2 regions of the Nocardioides dilutus genome follow, and region 2 is predicted to be linked to the other one. Evidence: predicted binding sites of a transcription regulator. Region 2 holds the regulator's gene; the other holds the start of a gene.
What was found. Region 2 encodes LexA, which represses DNA repair genes until DNA is damaged. Its sites were predicted from a motif close to TCGAACANNTGTTCGA; they were not measured.
Positions count from the first base shown of each region.

Region 1: recA (recombinase RecA) is a predicted target of LexA. The motif match lies at 1,110-1,125, and genes of this name have one in related genera.

Region 1 is NZ_BAAGYA010000003.1:307,834-311,698, forward strand. It holds gene ACYVC6_RS17175 (sensor histidine kinase) at 1-1,078, shown strand, start outside; gene recA (recombinase RecA) at 1,255-2,307, shown strand; gene ACYVC6_RS17185 (regulatory protein RecX) at 2,297-2,839, shown strand; gene ACYVC6_RS17190 (polyphosphate kinase 2 family protein) at 2,805-3,677, shown strand; gene ACYVC6_RS17195 (HipA family kinase) at 3,688-3,865, shown strand, end outside.
Region 2 is NZ_BAAGYA010000002.1:158,772-177,066, forward strand. It holds gene ACYVC6_RS10280 (sugar phosphate isomerase/epimerase family protein) at 1-552, shown strand, start outside; gene ACYVC6_RS10285 (ferredoxin) at 563-760, opposite strand; gene ACYVC6_RS10290 (NADH-ubiquinone oxidoreductase-F iron-sulfur binding region domain-containing protein) at 757-1,998, opposite strand; gene ACYVC6_RS10295 (ferric reductase-like transmembrane domain-containing protein) at 1,995-2,558, opposite strand; gene ACYVC6_RS10300 (FAD:protein FMN transferase) at 2,555-3,523, opposite strand; gene ACYVC6_RS10305 (hypothetical protein) at 3,525-4,031, opposite strand; gene ACYVC6_RS10310 (hypothetical protein) at 4,196-4,684, shown strand; gene ACYVC6_RS10315 (sensor histidine kinase) at 4,701-5,978, opposite strand; gene ACYVC6_RS10320 (response regulator transcription factor) at 5,975-6,670, opposite strand; gene ACYVC6_RS10325 (hypothetical protein) at 6,721-7,338, shown strand; gene ACYVC6_RS10330 (ATP-dependent DNA helicase) at 7,522-9,525, shown strand; gene ACYVC6_RS10335 (alkaline phosphatase family protein) at 9,631-10,932, opposite strand; gene ACYVC6_RS10340 (alkaline phosphatase D family protein) at 10,929-12,644, opposite strand; gene ACYVC6_RS10345 (MXAN_6640 family putative metalloprotease) at 12,804-14,291, opposite strand; gene lexA (transcriptional repressor LexA) at 14,425-15,135, opposite strand; gene ACYVC6_RS10355 (hypothetical protein) at 15,307-15,996, opposite strand; gene ACYVC6_RS10360 (hypothetical protein) at 16,096-16,788, opposite strand; gene ACYVC6_RS10365 (SDR family NAD(P)-dependent oxidoreductase) at 16,876-17,652, shown strand; gene ACYVC6_RS10370 (LysM peptidoglycan-binding domain-containing protein) at 17,852-18,208, shown strand.

The DNA of each region.
Region 1 (3,865 bases), on a different contig from region 2:
CATCGTCGGTCTCGCCGTCGCCTGGTCGATCCGCCGCCGGTCGATCCTGTGGCAGCTTGCGCTGGTCGTCGCTGTGGCCATCGGGTCCGTGCTCGCCGGAGTCATCGCCATCGCGCGGCTGATGTTCCTCTCCGACCACGACCGGGAGGTGGTCACCCTGGTGACCGCCGCTTCCGGCACCGTCGCGCTGCTCGTCGCGCTCACCGTCGGTGCCGCGATCGGGCGATGGTCGGAGGCGTTGCGTCGCGATGTCCGCAGCCTCGACGCCCACGGCTCCTACGTCGGGGGCCACCGCGGCCCCAGTGAGCTGCAGGCGCTCTCGGAGGAGCTCGCCAGGACGAGCGAGCGGCTGGAGGAGTCCCGTCGACGGGAGACGCAGCTCGAGGCGTCCCGGCGCGAGCTGGTCTCCTGGGTCTCCCACGACCTGCGCACCCCGCTGGCCGGCATGCGGGCGATGACCGAGGCGCTCGAGGACGGCATGGCCGAGGACCCCGCGCGTTACCACCGTCAGATCCGGGCCGAGGTCGACCGGATGGTCCGGATGGTCGACGACCTTTTCGAGCTCTCCAGGATCCATGCCGGCGTGCTCACCATGTCGCCCGAGCCGGTGGCGCTGCACGACGTGATCAGCGAGGCGATCGCCGGCGCCGACCCGGTGGCCCGCGCGCGGTCGGTGCGGCTGGGAGGCCGGGTCGAGGAGGGCGTCGAGGTCGTCGCCGACGCGGTCGGCCTCTCCCGGGTGATGACCAACCTGCTGATGAACGCCATCCGGCACACCCCGGCCGACGGCAGCGTCGAGATCCAGGCCCGGGCGGTCGCCGACGGCGTGGAGCTCAGCGTCACCGACGAGTGCGGGGGGATGTCGGAGGAGGACATGCACCGGGTCTTCGACGTGGCCTGGCGTGGCGCGCCGGCCCGGACCCCCGACGTCCACATGGGCGGGGGTGCCGGCCTGGGCCTGGCCATCGTGAAGGGGATCGTCGAGGCGCATCGTGGCGTCGTGACGGTCGAGAACGTCTCGCCCGAGAGCCCCGGCGGTCACGCCGGCTGCCGGTTCCTGGTGACCCTTCCGGCCTGACCCCGGCTGGCCCGGCGTGTCGCGCGGGGGATCGAACATCTGTTCGGTACGTTCCTGTCCACAGGTGTGACGCAGGAGGTGCCCTCCACAGCCGGCCGTGAGCTCGGACCCGGTGTCGGTGGCCCTCCCTAGCGTCGAAGGAGCACCGACCCGACCCGATCAGGAAGGCACCAAGCATGGCTGCAGCAGACCGCGAGAAGGCCCTCGACGCCGCCCTCGCCAACATCGAGAAGTCCTTCGGCAAGGGGTCGGTGATGCGCCTCGGTGACGAGGTGCGTGCCCCGCTCGAGGTGATCCCCACGGGTTCCATCGCGCTCGACGTCGCCCTCGGCATCGGCGGCCTGCCGCGCGGCCGGGTGGTCGAGATTTACGGTCCCGAGTCGAGCGGCAAGACCACCGTGGCCCTGCACGCCGTCGCCAACGCGCAGAAGGCCGGCGGCATCGTCGCCTTCATCGACGCCGAGCACGCCCTCGACCCCGACTACGCCAAGGCCCTCGGGGTCGACACCGACGCGCTCCTGGTCTCCCAGCCCGACTCGGGTGAGCAGGCGCTCGAGATCACCGACATGCTGATCCGCTCCGGTGCCCTCGACCTGGTGGTCATCGACTCCGTCGCAGCCTTGGTGCCACGGGCCGAGATCGAGGGCGAGATGGGCGACAGCCACGTCGGCCTCCAGGCCCGGCTGATGAGCCAGGCGCTGCGCAAGATCACCGGCGCCCTCAACAACTCCGGCACGACCGCGATCTTCATCAACCAGCTGCGGGAAAAGATCGGTGTGATGTTCGGTTCACCTGAGACGACCACCGGTGGCCGGGCGCTGAAGTTCTACTCCTCGGTGCGGCTCGACGTCCGCCGCATCGAGACGCTCAAGGACGGCACCGACATGGTCGGCAACCGCACCCGGGTCAAGGTCGTCAAGAACAAGGTCGCGAGCCCGTTCAAGCAGGCCGAGTTCGACATCATGTACGGCCTGGGCATCAGCCGCGAGGGCGGTCTGATCGACGTGGGCGTCGAGGCGGGCCTGGTCCGCAAGGCCGGCGCTTGGTACACCTACGAGGGCGACCAGCTCGGTCAGGGCAAGGAGAACTCCCGCCAGTTCCTCAAGGACAACCCTGACCTGGCCGACGAGCTGGAGAAGAAGATCCTGGAGAAGCTCGGTGTCGGTCCGACGGTCGACGCGGAGGCCGACGTGGTCGCGGTCGAGCCGGTCGGCGTCGATGCCTTCTGAGCACCTTCCAGAGGACGAGGATGCGGCCGGCCCCGACGCCGACCCGGAGTCGGTGGCCCGCCGCATCCTGCTCGACCAGCTGACCGGTCGGGCGCGCAGTCGCAAGGAGCTCAGCGACAAGCTGGCCAGCCGCAACGTGCCCGGCGAGATCGCGACCGCCCTGCTCGACCGGTTCGAGGAGGTAGGGCTGGTCGACGACGGCGCGTTCGCCCGCACGTGGGTGAGCCAGCGACAGCAGGGCAAGGGGCTGTCGCGGCGGGTGCTGGCCCAGGAGCTGCGTCGCAAGGGTGTCGACGACGAGGTCGCCAAGGAGGCGCTCGACGAGATCGACCCGGCCGACGAGGCGGCGGCCGCCCACGAGTTGGTCCGCAAGCGGCTGCGCTCCATGCGGGGCCTCGACGACCAGGTCGCCACCCGGCGGCTGGTCGGCATGCTGGCCCGCAAGGGCTACCCTCCGGGGCTGGCGTTCGGGGTGGTGCGGGAGGAGCTGGCCACCGCTGGGCGACAATGCCCCGGTGACCTCCACGATTGACGCTTCTCTCCTGCGCCTGTCCCCGGGCCCGGTCGACCTCTCGGCCATCCCGGCGGACGGGACGCCGGGGTTCACCGGCGACAAGGACGCGGGGGTGGCGGCTCTGCAGACGCTGGGGGCCGACCTCGACGAGCTGCAGGAGCGGCTCTTCGCCGAGGGCAGCTCGGGGTCCCATCGTCGGGTGCTGCTGGTGCTCCAAGGCATGGACACCTCGGGCAAGGGTGGGACGCTCGAGCACACGGTCGGCCTGATGGACCCGCAGGGCGTGCGGATCACCTCCTTCAAGGCGCCGACCAAGGAGGAGCTCAGCCACGACTTCCTGTGGCGGATCGAGAGGGCGCTGCCCGGACCCGGCTACGTCGGGGTGTTCGACCGGTCCCACTACGAGGACGTGCTGATCGTCCGGGTCCGCTCGCTGGCGCCGGCCGAGGAGATCGAGCGGCGCTACGGGGCGATCAACGAGTTCGAGGAGCGGCTGGTCGCCGACGGCACCACGATCGTCAAGTGCATGCTGCACATCTCCCCGCAGGAGCAGAAGGAGCGCCTGCTGGCCCGCCTCGACGACCCCACCAAGCACTGGAAGTTCAACCCCGGCGACCTCGACGAGCGCGCCCTCTGGCCGGCCTACCGCGAGGCCTACGAGATCGCTCTGGAGCGCACCAACACCGAGCATGCGCCGTGGCACGTGATCCCCGCCGACAAGAAGTGGTTCCGCAACCTGGCCATCGGCAGCCTCCTCCACGAGGCTCTCACCGGGCTCGACCCGCAGTGGCCCGAGGCCGACTTCGACGTCGCCGAGCAGCGGCAGCGGCTCGAGAACGAGGCCCCGATCAAGTGACCCCGATCCCGTGATCCAGACCATCGGCGTGACCCGCTACGTCACCCCGCTGCGCGAGGGCGGCAGCCTGCCCGGCCTCGTCGAGGCCGATGACCTCGGCACCTACGTGTGCAAGTTCCGCGGCGCGGGACAGGGTGTCCGGGTCCTGGTGGCGGAGGTGGTCGTCGGCGGGCTGGCCGAGCGGCTCG
Region 2 (18,295 bases):
GCCGGCTACCGCGACTTCGCCGACCGCTGGAACCCGATCCTCGACGTCTTCGACGAGTGCGGGGTCCGGTTCGCCCACGAGGTGCACCCCTCCGAGATCGCCTACGACTACTGGACCACCGTCGCGACGATGGAGGCGATCGGGCACCGCGAGGCGTTCGGGCTCAACTGGGACCCCAGTCACTTCGTCTGGCAGGACCTCGACCCCGTCGGGTTCCTGTGGGACTTCAAGGACCGGATCTACCACGTGGACTGCAAGGACGCGAAGCGTCAGGTCGGCAACGGCCGCAACGGCCGGCTCGGCTCGCACCTGCCGTGGGCCGACCCCCGGCGCGGTTGGGACTTCGTGTCCACCGGCCACGGCGACGTGCCCTGGGAGCAGTGCTTCCGGATGCTCAACACGATCGGCTACGACGGCCCGATCTCGGTCGAGTGGGAGGACGCCGGCATGGACCGGCTCGTCGGCGCACCCGAGGCACTTGAGTTCGTCCGGCGGCTGGCCTTCGACGCACCGGAGGCGGCGTTCGACGCGGCGTTCGCGACGAAGGACTAGTCAGGCGGCTCTAGCGGTCGAGGAGCCGCAGCGCCGCCCGGGGGCACACCCGCACCGCCTCGCGGGCGTCGTCGAGCAGGTCCTCGGTCACCGGCCCGTGGACGAGCGGGTAGCCCCACTCGTCCAGCGTGACGAGGTCGGGAAGCACCTCGTGGCACAGGCCGCGGGCCACGCAGGACGGCCAGTCGACCCGCAGCTGGCGGCTCACGACGCCCACTCCCCGGCCTGCACGAGGTGCAGCCGACGGACCTCCGCGCAGCTGCCGACCGCGTGCCGCGCCACCTCGTCGGAGAACGTCGCGAGCATCGACCTGACCAGGCGCACCGTGCCGTCCGGATGGGCGCAGGCGCCGCGGCGTTCGACCAGCCGGGTCAGCTCGTGGACCCGCGCCGTTCCGCCGCTGCCCTCGACCACCGCGCGCACCGCGCCGGCCAGGGCGGGCAGCCCGTTGAGGCACGGTCCGCACCGCCCGGCGCTCTGGCCGGCCAGATAGGCCACCACGTCGCCGGTGAAGCGCACCGGGCACGTCCCGGGCGGGCTGCTGAGCACCACGCCGGCGCCCAGCGGGGTGCCCAGGTGTCGCAGCCCGGCGACGGACACGGTGGCGCTGGAGAGCGTCTCCCAGGTCGCCCACGAGCCGTGGAACCCACCGATGAGCGCCGGCCGCTGCCGCATCCAGTCGGGCAGGTGGTCGCGCAGCCGGGCGCCGTACTCGACCTCCACGACGACCGGCTCGCGGCCCGGGGCACCGAGAGTCAGCAGCGCCGCTCCGGGCTCGTCGCGGGTGCCGAGCGCCGAGTAGGCCGGCACGCCACGCAGCACCAGGAGCCCGACCCGCGCCCAGGTCTCGGCGTTGGAGAGCAGCGTCGGGCGCCGGCGATGACCGGACACCGCCTCGGGCTGCCACGCGGTCACCGGCAGGTTGGGGCGACCGCTCATCAGCTGGAGGACCGCCTGGGCCTGCCCGGCGACGAACCGCTTGTCCGCGACGTGCACGACGAAGTCCTCGCTCCGCTCGGCGATCGCCGCGCGGACGGCCATGACGACAGCGGGCCGCTCGCCGGGCAGCACGAGGTGCACCTCGCGGGCCCGCAGAGCCCTGGCGGTCGCGAGGGCGCCGTCGAGCACGAGGTGTGGCCGCGCGGTCGCCAGGGCGTGGTCCTTGGCGCTGGCCGGCTCGCCCTCGCTGAGGTTGACCACGACCACCGGACGGCGACCCTGGGCCGCCGCCGCCAGCTTGGTCGCGAACGGGAACGCCGCGCCGCCCCGGCCGCGCACGGCGGCCTGCTCGACCGCGCTGGTGAGCTCGGCCAGGCTGAGGGACGGCAGCGCGCCGTAGCGGGACCGGTGCGCGGCCAGCCCCGCACCGTCGGCCAGCCCGGCGAGCAGCGCGGGTCCCTCCCGGACGTTGACGACGACGGGCACCGGGACCGGCGAGGCGGTCATCGGGCTCCTCCCAGCGAACGGGGGGCGAGCACCACGTGCCAGGTCCGCCACAGGGCCGCGGCCAGCACCGCACCCACGCACCCGGCGGTGACCAACCAGGCCCACCGCACGTCCTGGCGGAGGTCGGTGCCGATGCCGATGCCGTGGACGACGGAGACCACCCACGCGGCGTAGGACAGGAGGTGCACCAGCCGCCAGCTGCGGTGCGCCAACCGGGCGCGCACCAGGCTGGTGAGGGTCACGATCACGGTGAGATCGAGGGCGACGACCCCGAGCTCGAACCACAGGGGCTCGTACGTCGCTCCCCAGGGGACCAGGGCCTGCCACCAGCGGATGTCGACGTAGGAGTCGACGACCGCGGTGGTCACGTGACCGGCCAGGAGGACCAGCGACAGCACGGCGATGTTGCGGTGCAGCGACTGGGTGACGAAGACCGGCAGGCCCCGGCCCGGCCGGCCGCGGGTGGACAGGATGCCCAGGACCGTGGTGAGCGTGAACGCGACGAGCAGCACCATGCCGCTGCTGCGGTTGAGATACCAGAGGAGCGGGCCGTCGGTCATGCGCCCACCGTCCTCAGGTCGCGGACGACCGCGTCCGACTCCGGCCAGCTGCCGACCCGGTGCACCGCACCGTCCGCGGCCACCAGACGGGCGCTCACTCCGGCCTGGACGAGCCAGCGCAGCGCCTGGTCACCCAGCACCACCGACGCGGTGCTGGCGGCGTTGGCGGCCACGCACGACGGGCCGGTGGCCGTGACGGTTGTCCACACCTCGGGCGCGGGGAGCCCGGTGCGCGGGTCGACCAGGTGGTGCCGGACCCGGCCGCGGTGGGTCCAGCGACGCACCTGGGTGCTCGAGGTCGCCAGGCCGCCGCCGCTCAGCCAGACCCGGGCGCTCGGCGGCTGGTCGACGTGCGGGGTCACGTCGACCGGCCAGTCCTGGTCCCCGGCCACGGCGACGTCGCCGCCGACGCTCACGGCCGCGGAGCCGCTCAGCTGCTCGTCCATCCCGGCCGCGATCAGGTCCGCGGCCCACGCCTTGCCGGTCGAGCCCAGGTCCAAGGCCGTGCCCTCGGGAATGCGTACGGCGTCCTCGCGGAGCCCTATCTCGCGCCAGGAGTCGACGCCCGGCCCGCGGGGCAACAGGGTGGTCACGACGGCCCGTGCCGAGTCGGCGGCTGCTGTGCTTGCCCCGGGCTCCTCGGCGGGCGTCAGCAGGCCGAGGTCCCGGTCGTAGCCGAGGCTGACCAGGTTGCGGCCGAGCAGCGGGTGCACGATGCCGTCGGTCCACCGCGCCACCCCGCAGGCGGTCGAGACCGCGGCCACGAGCAGCGGGTCGACGCGGACCCACCGCCCCGGCTCCCGGTTGACCCGGGACAGGTCGGAGTCGGCGCGGAAGCGGCTGCAGGTCTCGTCCACGTCGACGAGCACCTCGTGGGCGATCCGGGTGGCCTCGGTCAGATCGCCCGGGTCCTGCGTGGCCACGACGACGTAGGTGCCGATGGCCTCGAAGCGGGAGGTGCTCACCTCAGGACCCCGAGCTCGGCACGGGCGGCGGGGGCGGGGGAGGAGGTGGGGGCGGGGTGGACGTCCCTGCGCCGCCACCGCCGCCCCCGCCTCCGCCCCCTCCGGACGAGCCCGAGCCGCCGCCGGAGGATCCGGAGCCTCCTCCGGAGGAGCCTGACGACGAGACACCGCCGCCGGACCCCGAACCGGACCCTGGGTAGGAGGGCGCGGCCTGGACGTAGCGGACCGTCGTGCGGGTCACCTGGGGCCGCTGCTTGACGACCACCCGGCGAGGCTCGGCAGCGGCGAGCGCGGCGGCGTACTCCTGCTGCTGACGGGCGTAGTCGGAGGCCGCCTTCTCCTCGGCCGCCTGAGCCGCGAGGTCGGCAGCCGCCTGCTCCTCGGCGGCGTCGGCTGCCTCTTGGCCGGCGATCCAGCCGGTCGCCGTCATGGCGCCCGCCGTGAGCACGCCGGTCACCGCGGAGACCGTCAGTCGGAACTGGTTGCGTCGCCTCGTCGTGTAGACCATGCCGTCACCGTGGTCGCGACGGCGGCAAGGTGGCCTCAACCGACCGTTAAGTCCGCGTCAACCTGACCGAGCCACGACTGGTGGCGGCCGGACCGGTCGAGACTTGAGGTGGTCTTGACGTTGCCACGAGGCGCCCATAGGGCGCCCGGCGTCACGATCGCGGCATGAAACTCGCCAACATGATCGCCGCCGGTGCCGCCCTGGCCGCCGGGCTCGTCGGTGGGACCGCGACCTATCTCGTCGCCGCCCAGCCCGATGCGTCGTCCGCGCCCGCCCCCGAGACCATCGAGGTCAGCGCCGACTCGCCCGACCCGACCGTCGCCCCGAGCAAGCCGATCGTCAAGCTCGCCCGCTGCAAGCCGCCCGCGGTGCGGGAGGGCAAGAAGTGCGTCACCGAGGTCGTGGAGACAGTGGTCCTCCCGGCGCCGACCAGTGTCTCCACCGGGACCTCCAGCCACGCCCAGAGCGGGGAGGACGACGACCACTGGTCCGGGTCCGGGGGTCAGGACGATGACGACGGAGCCGACCACGACGACCACGGCGACGACCACGGGGACGACCACGGGGACGACCACGGCGACGACCAGGACGACGATGACGACCACGACGAGGGCGACGACCACGGCGACGAGGACGAGGGCGACGACGACTGACCCCGCGGTGACCGGGTCAGGAGCCTGGCCGCAAGGGCAGGCGCACCTCGACCCGGGTCCCCGTCGGGCCCGAGGCATACGTGCTGCTGCCGCCGACCGACCGGGCGGTGCGCTGCACGATGTCGAGCCCGAGCCCGGTGCTGCCGGAGCGGCGCACGCCGGGATCCAGCCCCTTGCCGGTGTCGGTCACCGCGAGGACGGCCTCGTCGCCGGCCTCCCCGCGAACAACGTCGAGGGTCACTGCGAACGCCGTGGACTCATGGGTGTGCGAGAAGACGTTGTCGACCAGGACGTCGACCACGTCGGCGAGGTCGTCGGTGCTCAGAGGGACCGGCACCGGGCGGTCGGGGGTGCGCACGGTGAGGCGTCGTCCCTGGTCCTCGGCGAGGACCGCCCAGAAGGCCACCCGGTCGCGGATGGTCGTGGCCGCGTCGCAGGTCGCCGCGAGGTCGGTGCGGACCGGGCGTCGCGCCTCCTTGACGATCGCGTCCACGGTGCGCTGGAGAGCGGCGACGTGCTCCGCGAGCCGGGCGGCGACCTCGGGCTGTTCGACGTTCTCGGCGTCGAGGCGCAACGCGGTGACCGGAGTCCGCAGCCGGTGGGACAGGTCGGCGACGACGGCCCGTTCGGCGGCCAGCAGCTCGGTCGTCCGCTCGGCCAGACCGTTGAGCGCGCGGGCGAGCTCCTGGGTCTCCTCCGTCCCGCGGACCTCGGCCCGGGCGTCCAGATCGCCCTCCCGCAGCGCGTGCGCGACACCGGCCACTTCCCGCAACGGCTCGCTGATCCGTCGGCCCAGCCGGGCAGCGATGAGCCAGGCGCCGAGCATCAGGATGACGCCCAGCGTGAGGATGCCGGCCCAGGCCCGGCCGACTCCGGCGGTGAGCTGCTCGCTGCTCACCCGGCTGCGCACCACGGCGGTGCCGTCCCGCATCACCACCGGCAGGAGCACCCGGCCACCCTCGCCGTCGACCACCGTGAACGCCTGGCCGTCCATGGCGCGAGCGACCTCCGGGTCGGTCGCGAGCGAGGCCTCCCCGCCGATCACCTCGCCCTCGCTGGTCACCACCACGGTCTCGGGTGCCGAGTGCTCGTCGAGGTCGGCCACCAGCGTGCGCAGCTCGTCGTCCAGGTTCAGCCCGGCGACCAGGATCGCGACGTTGCGCGCCTCCTGGTCGGCCATCGCCATCGCCCGGTCTTCCGCGAGGGTGCGCACCAGCAGACAGAGGGGGATGACGAATGACGCCACGACCGCCGAGGTCGTCGCCAGCACGAGGAACGAGATCCGGCGCCTCACGGCCGGCTCTCGTGCAGAGGGTCGACCAGGCGCACGCCCACCCCGCGCACCGTGAGCAGGTAGCGCGGCTCGGCGGCGGTCTCGCCGAGCTTGCGGCGCAGCCACGACAGGTGCACGTCGACGGTGCGGTCGGCGCCGCCGTAGGCCTGCTGCCACACCTCGGCGAGCAGCTCGCGCTTGGACACCACCTGGCCCTGCCGGTGGGCGAGGGCCAGCAGCAGGTCGAACTCCTTGCGGGCCAGGTCGAGCCGGCGCCCCGCCAGGGTGGCGACCCGGCTCGCCTCGTCGATGACCAGCTCGCCGACGCGCAACGGCGCCGCCTCCGCCGCAGGGGCGGCGCGGCGCAGCACCGCCCTGATCCTGGCCTCGACATGGTCGATTCCGAACGGCTTGACCACGTAGTCGTCGGCGCCGCTGTCGAGTGCCTGGACCATGGTCGGGTCGTCGTCCTGGGCAGTGATCACGATGATCGGCACCGGGCTGGCGGCGCGGATCATGAGGACCAAGGTGAGGCCCGAGACGTCCGGGAGCCCGAGGTCGAGCAGCACGACGTCGGGACGGTCGGCCAGCACCTGCTCGAGCCCGGCCAGGCCCACCCCGGCGGACAGCACCGCGTGGCCTCGTTCCTCGAGGCCGCGGATGAGCGCGGTGCGGATCGCGGCGTCGTCCTCGATGAGCAGGACGCGCGCCATGCTGGGACGCTAGACCTTCGCCCCAGCGCCCAACCAGCAAGGAGAACCTAATGAACGGCGGTCGGCGGTTCTACCTCGCTGTCGTGGGCTGGCTGGCCATCGTGGCGGTCGGCTCCACGCTGGTGTGGACCATCGTGGCGCAGGCGGGACGGGACGTGGGGGAGCCGGAGAGGGAGACGCTGGCCGCGTCGGCGGTCGCCGACCCCAGCGGGTCCGCAGCGTCGTCGCCGTCGCCGTCGTCGTCGTCGTCGCCGTCATCCTCGTCGCCGTCGCCGTTGCCCTCGGACGGCGCCACGGAGAGCGGCACACCGGCGCCCACCGACACACCTGCCCCGACGCCCACCGAGACCGACACCGGAAGCGGGACCCCCACCGAGACCACCGCCCCGCCGCCGGCCGAGACCCATCGGAAGACCTGGCAGGGCGCCGCCGGCCGGGTGGTCGCGTCCTGTACCGGCACGAAGATCTCGCTGGTTGCCGCCCAACCCCACAACGGCTGGCGGGTCGAGGTCGACGACCGCGGCCCCCACGAGCTGTCGGTGAAGTTCGAGCTCACCGAGGAGGAGGACGACCGGGTCGCCGCCCGCTCGGCCACCGGGGAGGTGTTCGACGAGGTAGAGGTGCACGCCCAGTGCGCCGGGGGCGTGCCGGCCTTCGAGGTGGACTGATCCCGGCTCCCAGGGGTACACCACTCCCCAGCCCTGGTTGAGGGCGAACCCGGTGGTGACCACCACCCCCAGCACGCCTCCGACCAGGCCACCCCGGCGTACATCGCCCTGTCCGTGGAGCCCGAGATCCCCGTCGGTGGAGAGAGCGCCGGGACAGTCGGCAGCGGCAACTAGGGTTTGCGGGTGACCGCGCCCACCAGCACCGAGACCCCTGTCGCCGGCTCGGTGGCCGGCGTACTGGCGGCCGCGGTCGACGCGCTCGGAGGCGAGCGCCGCGAGGGCCAACTGCGGATGGCCGAGGCGGTTGCCGACGCGCTGACTGGTGGGGACCACCTGCTCGTCCAGGCCGGCACCGGCACCGGCAAGTCGCTGGCCTATCTGGTGCCGAGCCTGCTGCACGACAGCCGGGTCGTCGTGGCCACCGCGACCCTGGCGCTCCAGCACCAGCTGGTCGAGCGCGACCTGCCGCGGCTGGTCGAGGCGGTCGGCGACCTGCCGGGCGTCGACGCGTCCTACGCCGTGCTCAAGGGGCGCTCCAACTACGCCTGCCTGCACCGGATCCGCGAGGGCGTGCCCGACGACCAGGGCGTCCTCATCGAAGCACCGGTCGGCTCGATGGCCACCAAGGTCCTCGAGCTGCGGGCCTGGGCGGAGGAGGAGGTCGAGAGCAAGGGGAGCGGCGAGCGGGACAACGCGCCGCGCCACACCGACCGTGAGTGGCGGCAGGTCTCGGTGAGCCACCGCGAGTGCTTGGGGGCGGCCAAGTGCCCGTTCGGGGCCGAGTGCTTCGCCGAGCTGGCCCGGGAGAAGGCACAGCGCTCCCACCTGGTCGTCACCAACCACTCGCTGCTCGCGATCGACGCGATCGAGGGGGTGCCGATGATCCCCGACTACGACGCGGTGGTCATCGACGAGGCCCACGAGCTCACCTCCCGGATCACCCAGGCTGCCACCGACGAGCTGCTGCCCGCCGACGTCGACCGCGCGGCCAAACGGTCCCAGCGGCACGTCGAGGGCGAGCAGGCCAACGACCTCGCCGACGCCGGCGACCTGCTGCGCGTGGTCATGGGCGAGATCGACCCGGGCCGGATCGACGTGCCGCCGGATGCGCTGCGCGACGCGCTGGTGCTGGTCCGTGACACGGCTCGGGCCTGCCTGTCGGCCTACCCCAAGTCCGACTCGTCCGGCGAGGCCGACGCCGGGCTGACCCAGGCCAAGGGGTCGGTGCAGGAGCTGTTCGCGACCGCCGACCGGATGGCGGCGTTCAGCGAGGCCGACGTGCTCTGGCTGGCGGAAGGAGGCGACCGGATCCCGCCGCGGCTGTGCGTCGCCCCGCTCCAGGTCTGGGGGCCGATGCGCGACAAGCTGCTCAGTGACAAGGTCGTCGTGTTCACCAGCGCGACTCTGCGGCTCGGCGGCGACTTCAGCACTGTGGCCACGAGCTTCGGGCTGAAGCCCAAGGAGCTGGTCCTCGACGGCGAGCCGGGGCAGCGCACCGACGACGTGCTGCCCTGGCGCGGGATCGACGTCGGCAGCCCGTTCGACTACGGCCGCCAGGCGATCCTCTACGTCGCCAAGCACCTGCCACCGCCTGGACGCGACGGGCTGGGCAAGGCTCAGCTCGACGAGATCGTCGAGCTGGTCGACGCCGCCGGCGGCCGCACCCTCGGCCTGTTCTCCAGCCGCCGCGCGGCCGAGACCGCCGCCGAGGAGGTCCGGGTGCGGCTGCCCCACCTCACCACGCTGGCGCAGGGTGACGCGCAACTGCCCGAGCTGGCCAAGCAGTTCGTCGAGGACCCGCACACCTGCCTGTTCGGCACGCTCTCGCTGTGGCAGGGGCTCGACGTGCCGGGCGAGACGTGCCAGCTGGTGCTCATCGACCGCATCCCGTTCCCGCGGCCCGACGACCCGCTGATGAGTGCCCGGCAGCGGGCCGCCGACAAGGCGGGCGGCAACGGCTTCATGCAGGTCGCCGCCACCCACGCCGCGTTGCTGCTCGCGCAGGGCTCCGGCCGCCTCATCCGCACGACCACCGACAAGGGTGTGGTCGCGGTCCTCGACCCGCGGCTGGCGACCGCTCGCTACGGCCGCTTCCTCAGCGCCAGCCTGCCGCCGATGTGGACGACCACGGATCCGCAGGTCGTCCGCAAGGCGCTGGCGCGGTTGGCAGCCGGCAGGACCGACTGAGACGGCGGCGAGTTTCGTCGGCCGGCCGACAGAACTCTCGGCGGGACGGTGAAACTTCGTCGTCCCGGCACGGGTTTCGTCGGCCGGCCGACGAAACTGAGCTGCCTACTGGAGCCGGTCGTGGCCGTCGTAGCCCCCCTTGGGCTTGCCGACGCCGAAGTAGGCCGCCACGGTCGGCGCGACGTCGACGGTGCGGGCGTGCCGTGGCGAGGCCTTGCCGCGCGGGACGACCGGGGAGCCGCCGCCGATGAAGAACGGGATGTTGCGGGTGGCGGGATGCCCGTGGTTGCCGGGGATCGGATTTGCGGTGACCGGGTCGGGGTCGCTGAACCGCCAGCCGGCCTTGCAGAAGACGACGACGTCACCGGCCTCCGGCCCGACCCGCAGCCACCGGTTGGTCTGGGCGTGGGTCGCCAGCACGCCGGGCACGCCGCCGGCTACCGCGCGCATCCGGGCGATCGCCGCGCCCTTCTCCGAGTCGGGCCCGGTCCAGTAGAGGAGGTCGGCCCCGCCGTTGTCGGCGATCTGGACCTTGCCGGCCAGCAGCGGGTCGGCCTCGAGCGCCGACGACAGCGACACGACGTTGTGGGGCACCGACCAGTCCATCGAGTGGTCGGCGAGCACGATCACGATCGAGCGCTCCCAGCGACCCGACGACTTCAGCTCGTCGACGAACCGCCCCACCTGGGTGTCGGTCGAGGCGAGCGCGGCGCGTCGTGCGGCCTTGAGCCCGAGCGGTCCGGTGAGGTCGCTGTGTCCCATCCGGTCGATGTCGCCGAGGTTGACGAACATCAGGTGGGGGTCGACCTCGTCGAGCATCGCCAGCGCGGCGTCCATGGTGAACTGGTCGGGCGCGTGCCCGGAGACCGGCACGATCGGCTGCGGCTCCCAGCGGGCGGTGGCCCGCTCGCCGAAGACGCCGTAGAGGTATTCCTTGCTGAGCACCGTGCCGGTGCGGTAGCCCGCCTTGTTGAGCCGCTCGATGACGGTGCGGACCCTGATGTCGTCGGCCCGGTCCATGGTGCGCACCTCGCCGATGGTGCGGTCGAAGATCTCGTTGGCAGGCACGCCGCTGCGGTCCGGACGGACGCCGGTCATCATCATCACGTGGTTGGGGATGGTCTCCATCACCGGCATCGAGGAGGCCCGCGGATAGCGCAGCCCGGCGTCGCGCAGGGCCAGGAGGTTGGGCGTGAGGCCCTCGTCGATCTCATCGGGTCGGCAGCCGTCGACGACCAGCACGTAGGCGCGCCGCTTGCGCCGTTTGGGCTTGCCCTTCGTGGCGTACGACGGCGCGGCGGTCGACAGCAACACCCCGGCGGTCCCCGCGGTGAGGAGCGTGCGGCGGCCCGTGCTGATGGCGGCGAGGCCCTGGGCGAACGGCCCGTCGGCGAACGGCGTGGTCACTCGCCCACCGGCCCGTCGACCTCGTGCAGCTTGCCGGTGCCGGCCTTGGTGGCCATCGACCTGGTCCAGGTGACCGTGGTGTGGGGGTCGGCCCGGTCGCCGATGACGAACCAGTCCATCTGCGCGCGCTGGCTGGTGATGTCGAGCACCGAGTAGCCGTGGTCGTCGAAGTTGAGGTACTTGACGTGCCGGTTGTTGGCCATGATCACCGCCTCGACGGCGAGGCTCGAGGTCCGGGGCGGGGAGCCGGTGATGTCCTTGAGGTTGTTGGACGTCACCGACGAGCAGACGAACTCGACGCCGGCCGAGTCCCCGGCCGGGTAGGACGCCGGGTCGTAGGGCAGCTCGCAGGCCCAGCCAGAGTGGATGTCGCCGGTCACGAACAGCGCGTCGCCGACCCCGTGGTTGCGGATGTGCTTGAACACCTCGCGCCGGTCGGCCGTGTAGCCGTCCCACTGGTCGACGTTGTAGGGAAGGCCGTCCTCGGGCAGCAGCCCGGTCACGTCGTTGATCGGGCCGAGGATCTGGTCCGGGACGCCGGCGAAGGTCACCGGCGCGATCATCACCGGGTTGCCGATCACCTTCCACTGGGGGCCGATCCGGTCGAGCGAGTCCTTGAGCCACTGCAGCTGCTGCTTGCCGGTGATGGTGCGGGACGGGTCGCTGACCTCCGCCTCGGCGGCCGGCACCGGCGTGGGCGCGGCGGTCTGCACCTGCTCGCTGCGATAGCTGCGCAGGTCGAGCATGCTGATCTCGGCCAGCCGGCCGAACCGGAGCCGGCGGTAGAGCCGGGCGCCGTCGCGCAGCCGCGCGGTCCCGTCCATCCGCACCGGCATCCACTCGTCGTAGGCGCGGTGTGCCCGCGCCCGGCGGGCCGCGTAGTCGCCCTCGGTGGCCGGGGTGTGGTTCTCCGCGCCCGCCCCCCACTGGTCGTTGGTCACCTCGTGGTCGTCCCAGGTGATGATCCAGGGGTAGGCCGCGTGCAGGTCCTGCAGGTCGGCGTCGAGCTTGTACTGCGCGTGCCGCTGGCGGTAGTCCCCCAGCGAGACCATCTCGTGGGCCGGCTCGTGCGGGCGGATGTCGGTCTCGTCGAAGCCGTAGCCGTACTGACCCGGGGCGTACTCGTAGAGGTAGTCACCGAGGTGCAGCACGGCGTGCAGGTCGGTGCGCCTGGCCAGGGCCCGGTAGGCGGTGAACCAGCCGGCCTGGAGGTTGGCGCAGGACACCACGCCGAAGCGGAGGTGGTCCGGCGTGGCCTGGGGCTTGGGTGCGGTCCGGGTGCGGCCGACCCGGCTGGTGCCGTCGCGGAACCGGAAGCGGTAGTAGTACCAGGTCTCGGGGGTCAGCCCCGTCACGTCGACCTTGACCGTGTGGTCGCGGCCGGGGCCCGTCTCGAAGCTGCCTCGGCGGACGATCCGGCGGAGGCGCCGGTCCTTGGCGACCTCCCAACGGACTGTGACCCGTGGCCCCTTGCCCGAGCCCGGCAGGGCCCGCTTGGTCGGGGTGACCCGGGTCCAGAGGAGGACCGCGTCGGGCAGCGGGTCTCCCGAGGCGATGCCGTGCTGGAAGTAGCGGGCGCCTGCCCGGTTCGGACCGGCCACCGCGTCGCTGCCGCCTGCCAGGGCGACCGTTCCGGCGCCGACGGCGCCGACGGCGCTGCCGGCGAGCAGGGTGCGGCGGGGAAGGTGGTGGGCGGGGTCGGTCGAGGTCACAGCGCATTCAACGACCAGACGGCGGGTGCGTGACGCTTCTGGGACCGGAGTCACCGAGAGTTCACCCGGCGTACGCCGCCGAGCCGCCGGGCAAAGCACACCGCCCCAGCGGGACGAATCCCACCGGGGCGGTGCTGGGTGCTGCTGTGATGCCTGCGGTCAGACCGCCTTGCTGAGCACCGTGATGCGCTTGTCCTGGTCGGTCGGCTTGCCCGAGCACGAGAACGGCGTGCTCCGGACGTAGCACTGCGTGAACCGGACACTGGCGTTGACCAGGGTCACGTCCACGAAGTTGACCGCGCTCTTCTTGAACCCGACGGTGACCGCGCCCCGGCCCTTGGCGTTGATCGCGACGTACTTGGTCTTGACCTTGCCGTTGGCCAGGTAGGTCGTCACCACCGCGCGGGTGCCCTGGACCTTCGGGGCGCCGGCGATCGCGACCTGAAGCTTCTTGGCCTTGCCCTTCGGGGTGAACCGGTAGGCGGCCGCCGACAGGTGGTCGAGCTTGGCGGTGAACGCCTTCGCCTGACCCTTGTTGAGCTTCTTCTTGCCGTTGATCTTCGCGGTCGGGTAGTTGTTGGCCGCGCCCTCCTCGTAGAAGAGGGGTGCCCGCTGGTTGGCGGCGGAGAACAGGGCGAACTCCTTGTCCACCGAACTCTTGTAGGGCCTCTTCTTCAGGACCTGGGCCATGCCCTGGGTGAAGTACTTGTCCTTCTTGGCGCCCTTGGAGCTGTCGGCGGCCTTCCAGAAGTCGAGGATGATCTTGGGCATCCCGCCCTTCTCGGCGCGGAACTTCTCGGTGAGGTAGCGGAACCAGATCCACACGCCGTAGTGGAACAGCCCGCCGAACTTGTCGATCGACCGCTTGCGGTCGGTGATCGGGCTGTCGGCGAGGTATTGCACGTTGTCGTTGACGCCGTCGTAGAGCTCGTCCTCGGCCCAGGCGGCGGTGGCCTCCATGGCCCAGCCGTCGTCGGCGATGTCGTAGGCGAACTGCGTGGCGTGGAAGTACTCGTGGGCGACGGTCACCTGGAGGTTCTGGATCGGCGTCAGGGGGAATCCGGCGTAGTCGTTGTCGACCACGCAGTAGGCCCACACGTCGAACCGGCCCGGCCCGGTCTGCTTCTTCTGGTCGGTCGTGCAGTAGCCGTAGAGGCCCTGGGGAAGCGTGTCGACGTAGATGTCGGTCAGCGAGTCCCCGCCGAGGCTGCCGTCGGGCAGGGGCTGGCGGTAGCCGGCGCCGGCGTAGGCCTGGGCCACGCTCACCGAGGTGTTGAGCACGTCGTTGGGGCTGAACGCCGCCGGGTTCATCTCGAGGGAGTTGTAGTGGATTCGGATGTTGCCCAGGGCCATCGTCTCCGGCTTGACGGGCCGGCCGGCGAGCTTGGCGTAGGCCGCGCGGTCGGCGGCGGAGAGGTTGTCACGCTGGAGCCAGAGGTCGCGCAGCGCCATCGTCGCGTCGCCACCCTTGCCGGTGAGCGCGGTCTGGGCGCGAGACAGGGCCTGGTTGGCCGCACGTGACGACGTGTCGCCCGAGAGGTCGCCACGGTCAGCAGCCACGGCACTCGGTGCGGCGAGGGTCGCTCCAATGAGCGCCACCACGGTCACCATGGTGGCTGCCGCCCGGGAGAGAGCGGAGTGAGGCATGAGGTCTCCGATTCGAAGGTGGAAAGGAATGCCGAGCGAACGGGTCCCCGTGACCGGTCGGCGCGACCCGCTGACCTTACCCCGCGGCGGCGACATCGACGTGCGGGTTGAGGGACCGAAACCAGACGCAAACTCAGACGCGGCGCAGGACTGCGGTGACCTTGCCGAGAATCGTGGCGTGGGTGCCGTCGATCGGCTCGAAGGCGTCGTTGTGGGGCAGCAGCCAGACCTTGCCGTCCTTGCGCTGGAACGTCTTGACCGTCGCCTCGCCGTCGATCAGCGCGGCGACGATCTCGCCGTTGGAGGCGGTCTGCTCCTGGCGTACGACGACGTAGTCGCCGTCGCAGATGGCGGCGTCGATCATCGACTCACCGCTCACCTCGAGCATGAACAGCTGGCCCTCACCGACCAGGTCACGCGGCAGCGGGAACACGGCCTCCAGGTTTTCCTCGGCGAGGATCGGACCACCGGCCGCGATCCGGCCGAGCATCGGCACGTAGGTGGCCGGCGGCATCGCGTCGCCGACCCCGGTCTCGTCGTAGGACGTCTCCTCGGCGGCCGAGATCGACCGGCGGGCGGCCATCAGCTCGGGCAGGAACACCTCGAGGGCGCGCGGCCGGTTGGGGTCGCGGCGGACATAGCCCTTCTCCTCCAGCACCTTGAGCTGGTGGGCGACGCTCGAGGAGCTGGTCAGCCCGACCGCCTCGCCGATCTCGCGCATGCTCGGCGGGTAGCCGCGTGCCTCCATCGACTCCTTGAGGTGGGTGAGGATCCGCTGCTGGCGTGGGGTGAGCCCGGTCGCGTCGGGAGGACCGTCGGGCAGTTGGGAGACCTTGCTAGCCATGCGGCCAGGGTAGGGCGCCCGGCGCCATATGTTCAAACATCTGTTCGAACGGGCGTGTCGTCCGGGCCCCGGCGTGAACCCGAGGTGACAGGGGCCCGACGCCGGTCGCCATGCGCCCACCAAGGGGCGCATGGCGACCGGCGTTCAAACGACTGCCTGAACGTCTCTCGGTCAGCCGCCGAACCCGGGCCTCGACGAGGTACGCGGCGTGCCGGTCGACCCAGCGTTCGTCAGGTCGTCCACACGCGTGAGCACGATGTGAGACGGCAGGACGACGGGGATGGTGTAAGCGGCCCCACTCGACTGGCAGGTCACGGTGTAGGCCGCTGCGGTCGTGTCGAGCAACCCGCCCCCGTTGACGAACCACGTGTCGCCGCCTCCAGTGGCTCCGAGCGCTGCCACCTGACCGTTGGCGAACGGTGCTCCGCTGTCCAGGATGCACCCGAAGAAGACGGTGCCGCCGGGGACCGTGGCCGAGATCGAGAAGTTCGCGACGTACCGGCCCGGGGGAAGCCCAGGAAGGGCGAAGCGCATGATGGCCCCGGCCGAGGTGCCGCTGAGCTCGTAGCGGTAGGCCTTGGTCTGCAGGGCGGTCCCGTCGAGCCCGTCGACCAGGTCGGCGTTCAGCTTCTTGATCTTGGTCTTGTTCGACACGGCGAATGGCGCGTTGCCGGCCTTGCTCTTGAGCTTCAGCGCCGGTCCGTTGCCGGTGTTCTTGAGCTTGGTCGCCTTGTTCGCGACATTGCTCTTGCCGAGCAGCAGTGGGCCACCGGTCGCCGCGAACGCGCCGACGTTGGCCGCGCCGACGACGAGGCCGGTGCAGAGCAGGATCGTCCCGAGACGGGCACGGATGTGGGGCATGGAGCCTCTCCTAAGGTCGTTGGGCCACCAGTCGAACGCACGAGCCCCACTTCGCGCCATGACCCGATCGGACTAGTCGTCTCCCGAGCCGACCGGGCGTCACGGCCGGGGTTCGACACCGCCGACACCGGTGCTGTTGGTGGCGGTGACGTCGTCCACCCTGGTCAGCACGAGTCGGGCCGGGTATCGCGAGTCATTGGGGATCGTCACCGTCGTGCCGCCGGCGCGCTGGCACGCAAGCCGGTACGTCGCGGTGGTGGTGTCGAGGTAGCCACTGCCGCTGACGAACCAGTTGCCGCTCCCCGCATCGATCCCGGCGGCGGCCACGGGGACGACCACGTTGGGTTCCGTCCCGGTCAGCAGGAAGCAGGCGAAGAGCGCCGGCGAACCGCCGATGTTGGCTGACACGGAGAAGCTCGCGTGGTAGCGACCCGAGGGCAGCCCTGGGAGCGCGAACGTGACGTAGACGGCATTGAGGCCGATGGCGGTCAGCTCGTAGACGTAGCTCTTCGTCTGGAGCCCAGTGCTGTCGAGCCCGTCGACCAGGTCGGCGTTGAGCTTGGTGACCTTCGTGGAGTTGGAGACCTTGAGCGGCGCCCTGCCGCCCTTGCTCTTCAGCGACAGCGCCGCGCCGTTGCCGGTTGTCTTGAGCTTGGTGGTCTTGCTGGCGGTGTTGCCCTTGCCCAGCAGGAGCGGACCGCCGGTGGCGGCGAAGGCCCCGAGGTTGGCGGCGCCGACCAGCAGCACCGCGGCGAGGAGGACGGGGACGAGTCGACTGCGACGAGCACTCACTGCGGGCTCCTTGGGTTGGTTCCGGGCAGTCCAGCGGACCGCCGTCGAGTCCGCAAGGGTTGCGAGGTTGCTGCTTGACTGCCGGGCATGAGCACCAACAGTTGTGTCGTCACCGGGGGAGCGCGCGGCATCGGCCGTGCCATCGCCGAGCAGATGGTCGCCCGCGGGCATCGGGTCGTGGTGACCGATCTCGACGGTGAAGGCGCCGAACGGACGGCCGCCGAGATCGGCGCCGCCGAGGGCATCGCCCAGGACGTCCGCGACCCCGAATCGCACCGTGCGGTCGCCGAGGCCGCCGGGCGGCACGGACCGTTGACGGCGTGGTTCAACAACGCCGGGGTCGCCTTCGACCAGGACCTCGTCGACCTCTCCGACGAGCAGGTGCACACCACCGTCGCGGTCAACCTGCTCGGGGTCATCTGGGGCACCCGTGCCGCCGTCGACGCGTTCGGGGCGGCCGGCGGCGACGTCGTCATCACCTCGTCGCTGTCGGCGCTCGGGCCCGTGCCCAACCTCTCGGCGTACGCCGCGACGAAGGCGGCCGTGCTGTCGCTCGCGACGTCGGTCCACCTCGAGACGCCTCCCAACGTCCGGGTGCACGCGCTGTGCCCCGACGGGGCGGCGACGCCGATGGTCCATGGCATGGCCGGCGGCAAGGCCGAGAAGCTGGTCAGGTCCGGCGGCCGGCTCCTGACCCCCGAGGAGGTCGCCACGGCTGCGGTCGGGCTGGTCGGCAGTCGGCGGGTGGTCAGGACCATCCCAGGATGGCGGGCCCCGGTGATGCGGTTCGGGAGCCTGATCCCCTCCCAGGCCGGCCCGGCGATGAAGCTGTTCGAGCTCCAGGGGAGCCGCCGGACCCGCTAGCCCTGCTGTCCGCCTGAGGGCGACACGCCGTTCGAACAAATGTTCGCGCGGTGCTTGATTCTGTTCGAACAGGTGCTCTACTCTCGTACACATGTTCGATCGAACGTCTGATCGAACCGCTGATCTCGAAAGGGCCACTGTCGGTGGTCCCTTCTAGAACTTGAGACCAGACCGACCACCCCTTCCCCTGGAGGTCACGATGAGCACCTTGACGATCGGCCCGGCGTTCCGCCCGGTCCCGCTCGCGCCCCGATCGCCCCGATCGACGGTGCGGCTGACGCGTCGTGGGCGAGTCGTGGTCTTCCTGCTCTCCTTGGTGCTGGCGTTCGCGATCGGCATCCTGGTCGCGGCCGGCTCCGTCGCCACCGGTGAGGCCGGCACGCCCGAGCCCACCCGGGTCGTGACCGTCAGCACCGGGGACACGCTCTGGGGCATCGCCGCCGACCTTGCCGACGACGGCGACGTGCAGGCCATGATCACCCGCATCGAGCGGCTCAACGCCCTCGACTCCGGGATGCTCTCCGCCGGCCAGCGTCTGGTGGTCCCGGCCGACTGATCGCCACACCAAGACTTCGCCAGCCGCTTCGACCCCGGCTGGCGGGCCGGGGAAGAACAGGGGCGGAGCCGGGGGCTCCGCCCCTGC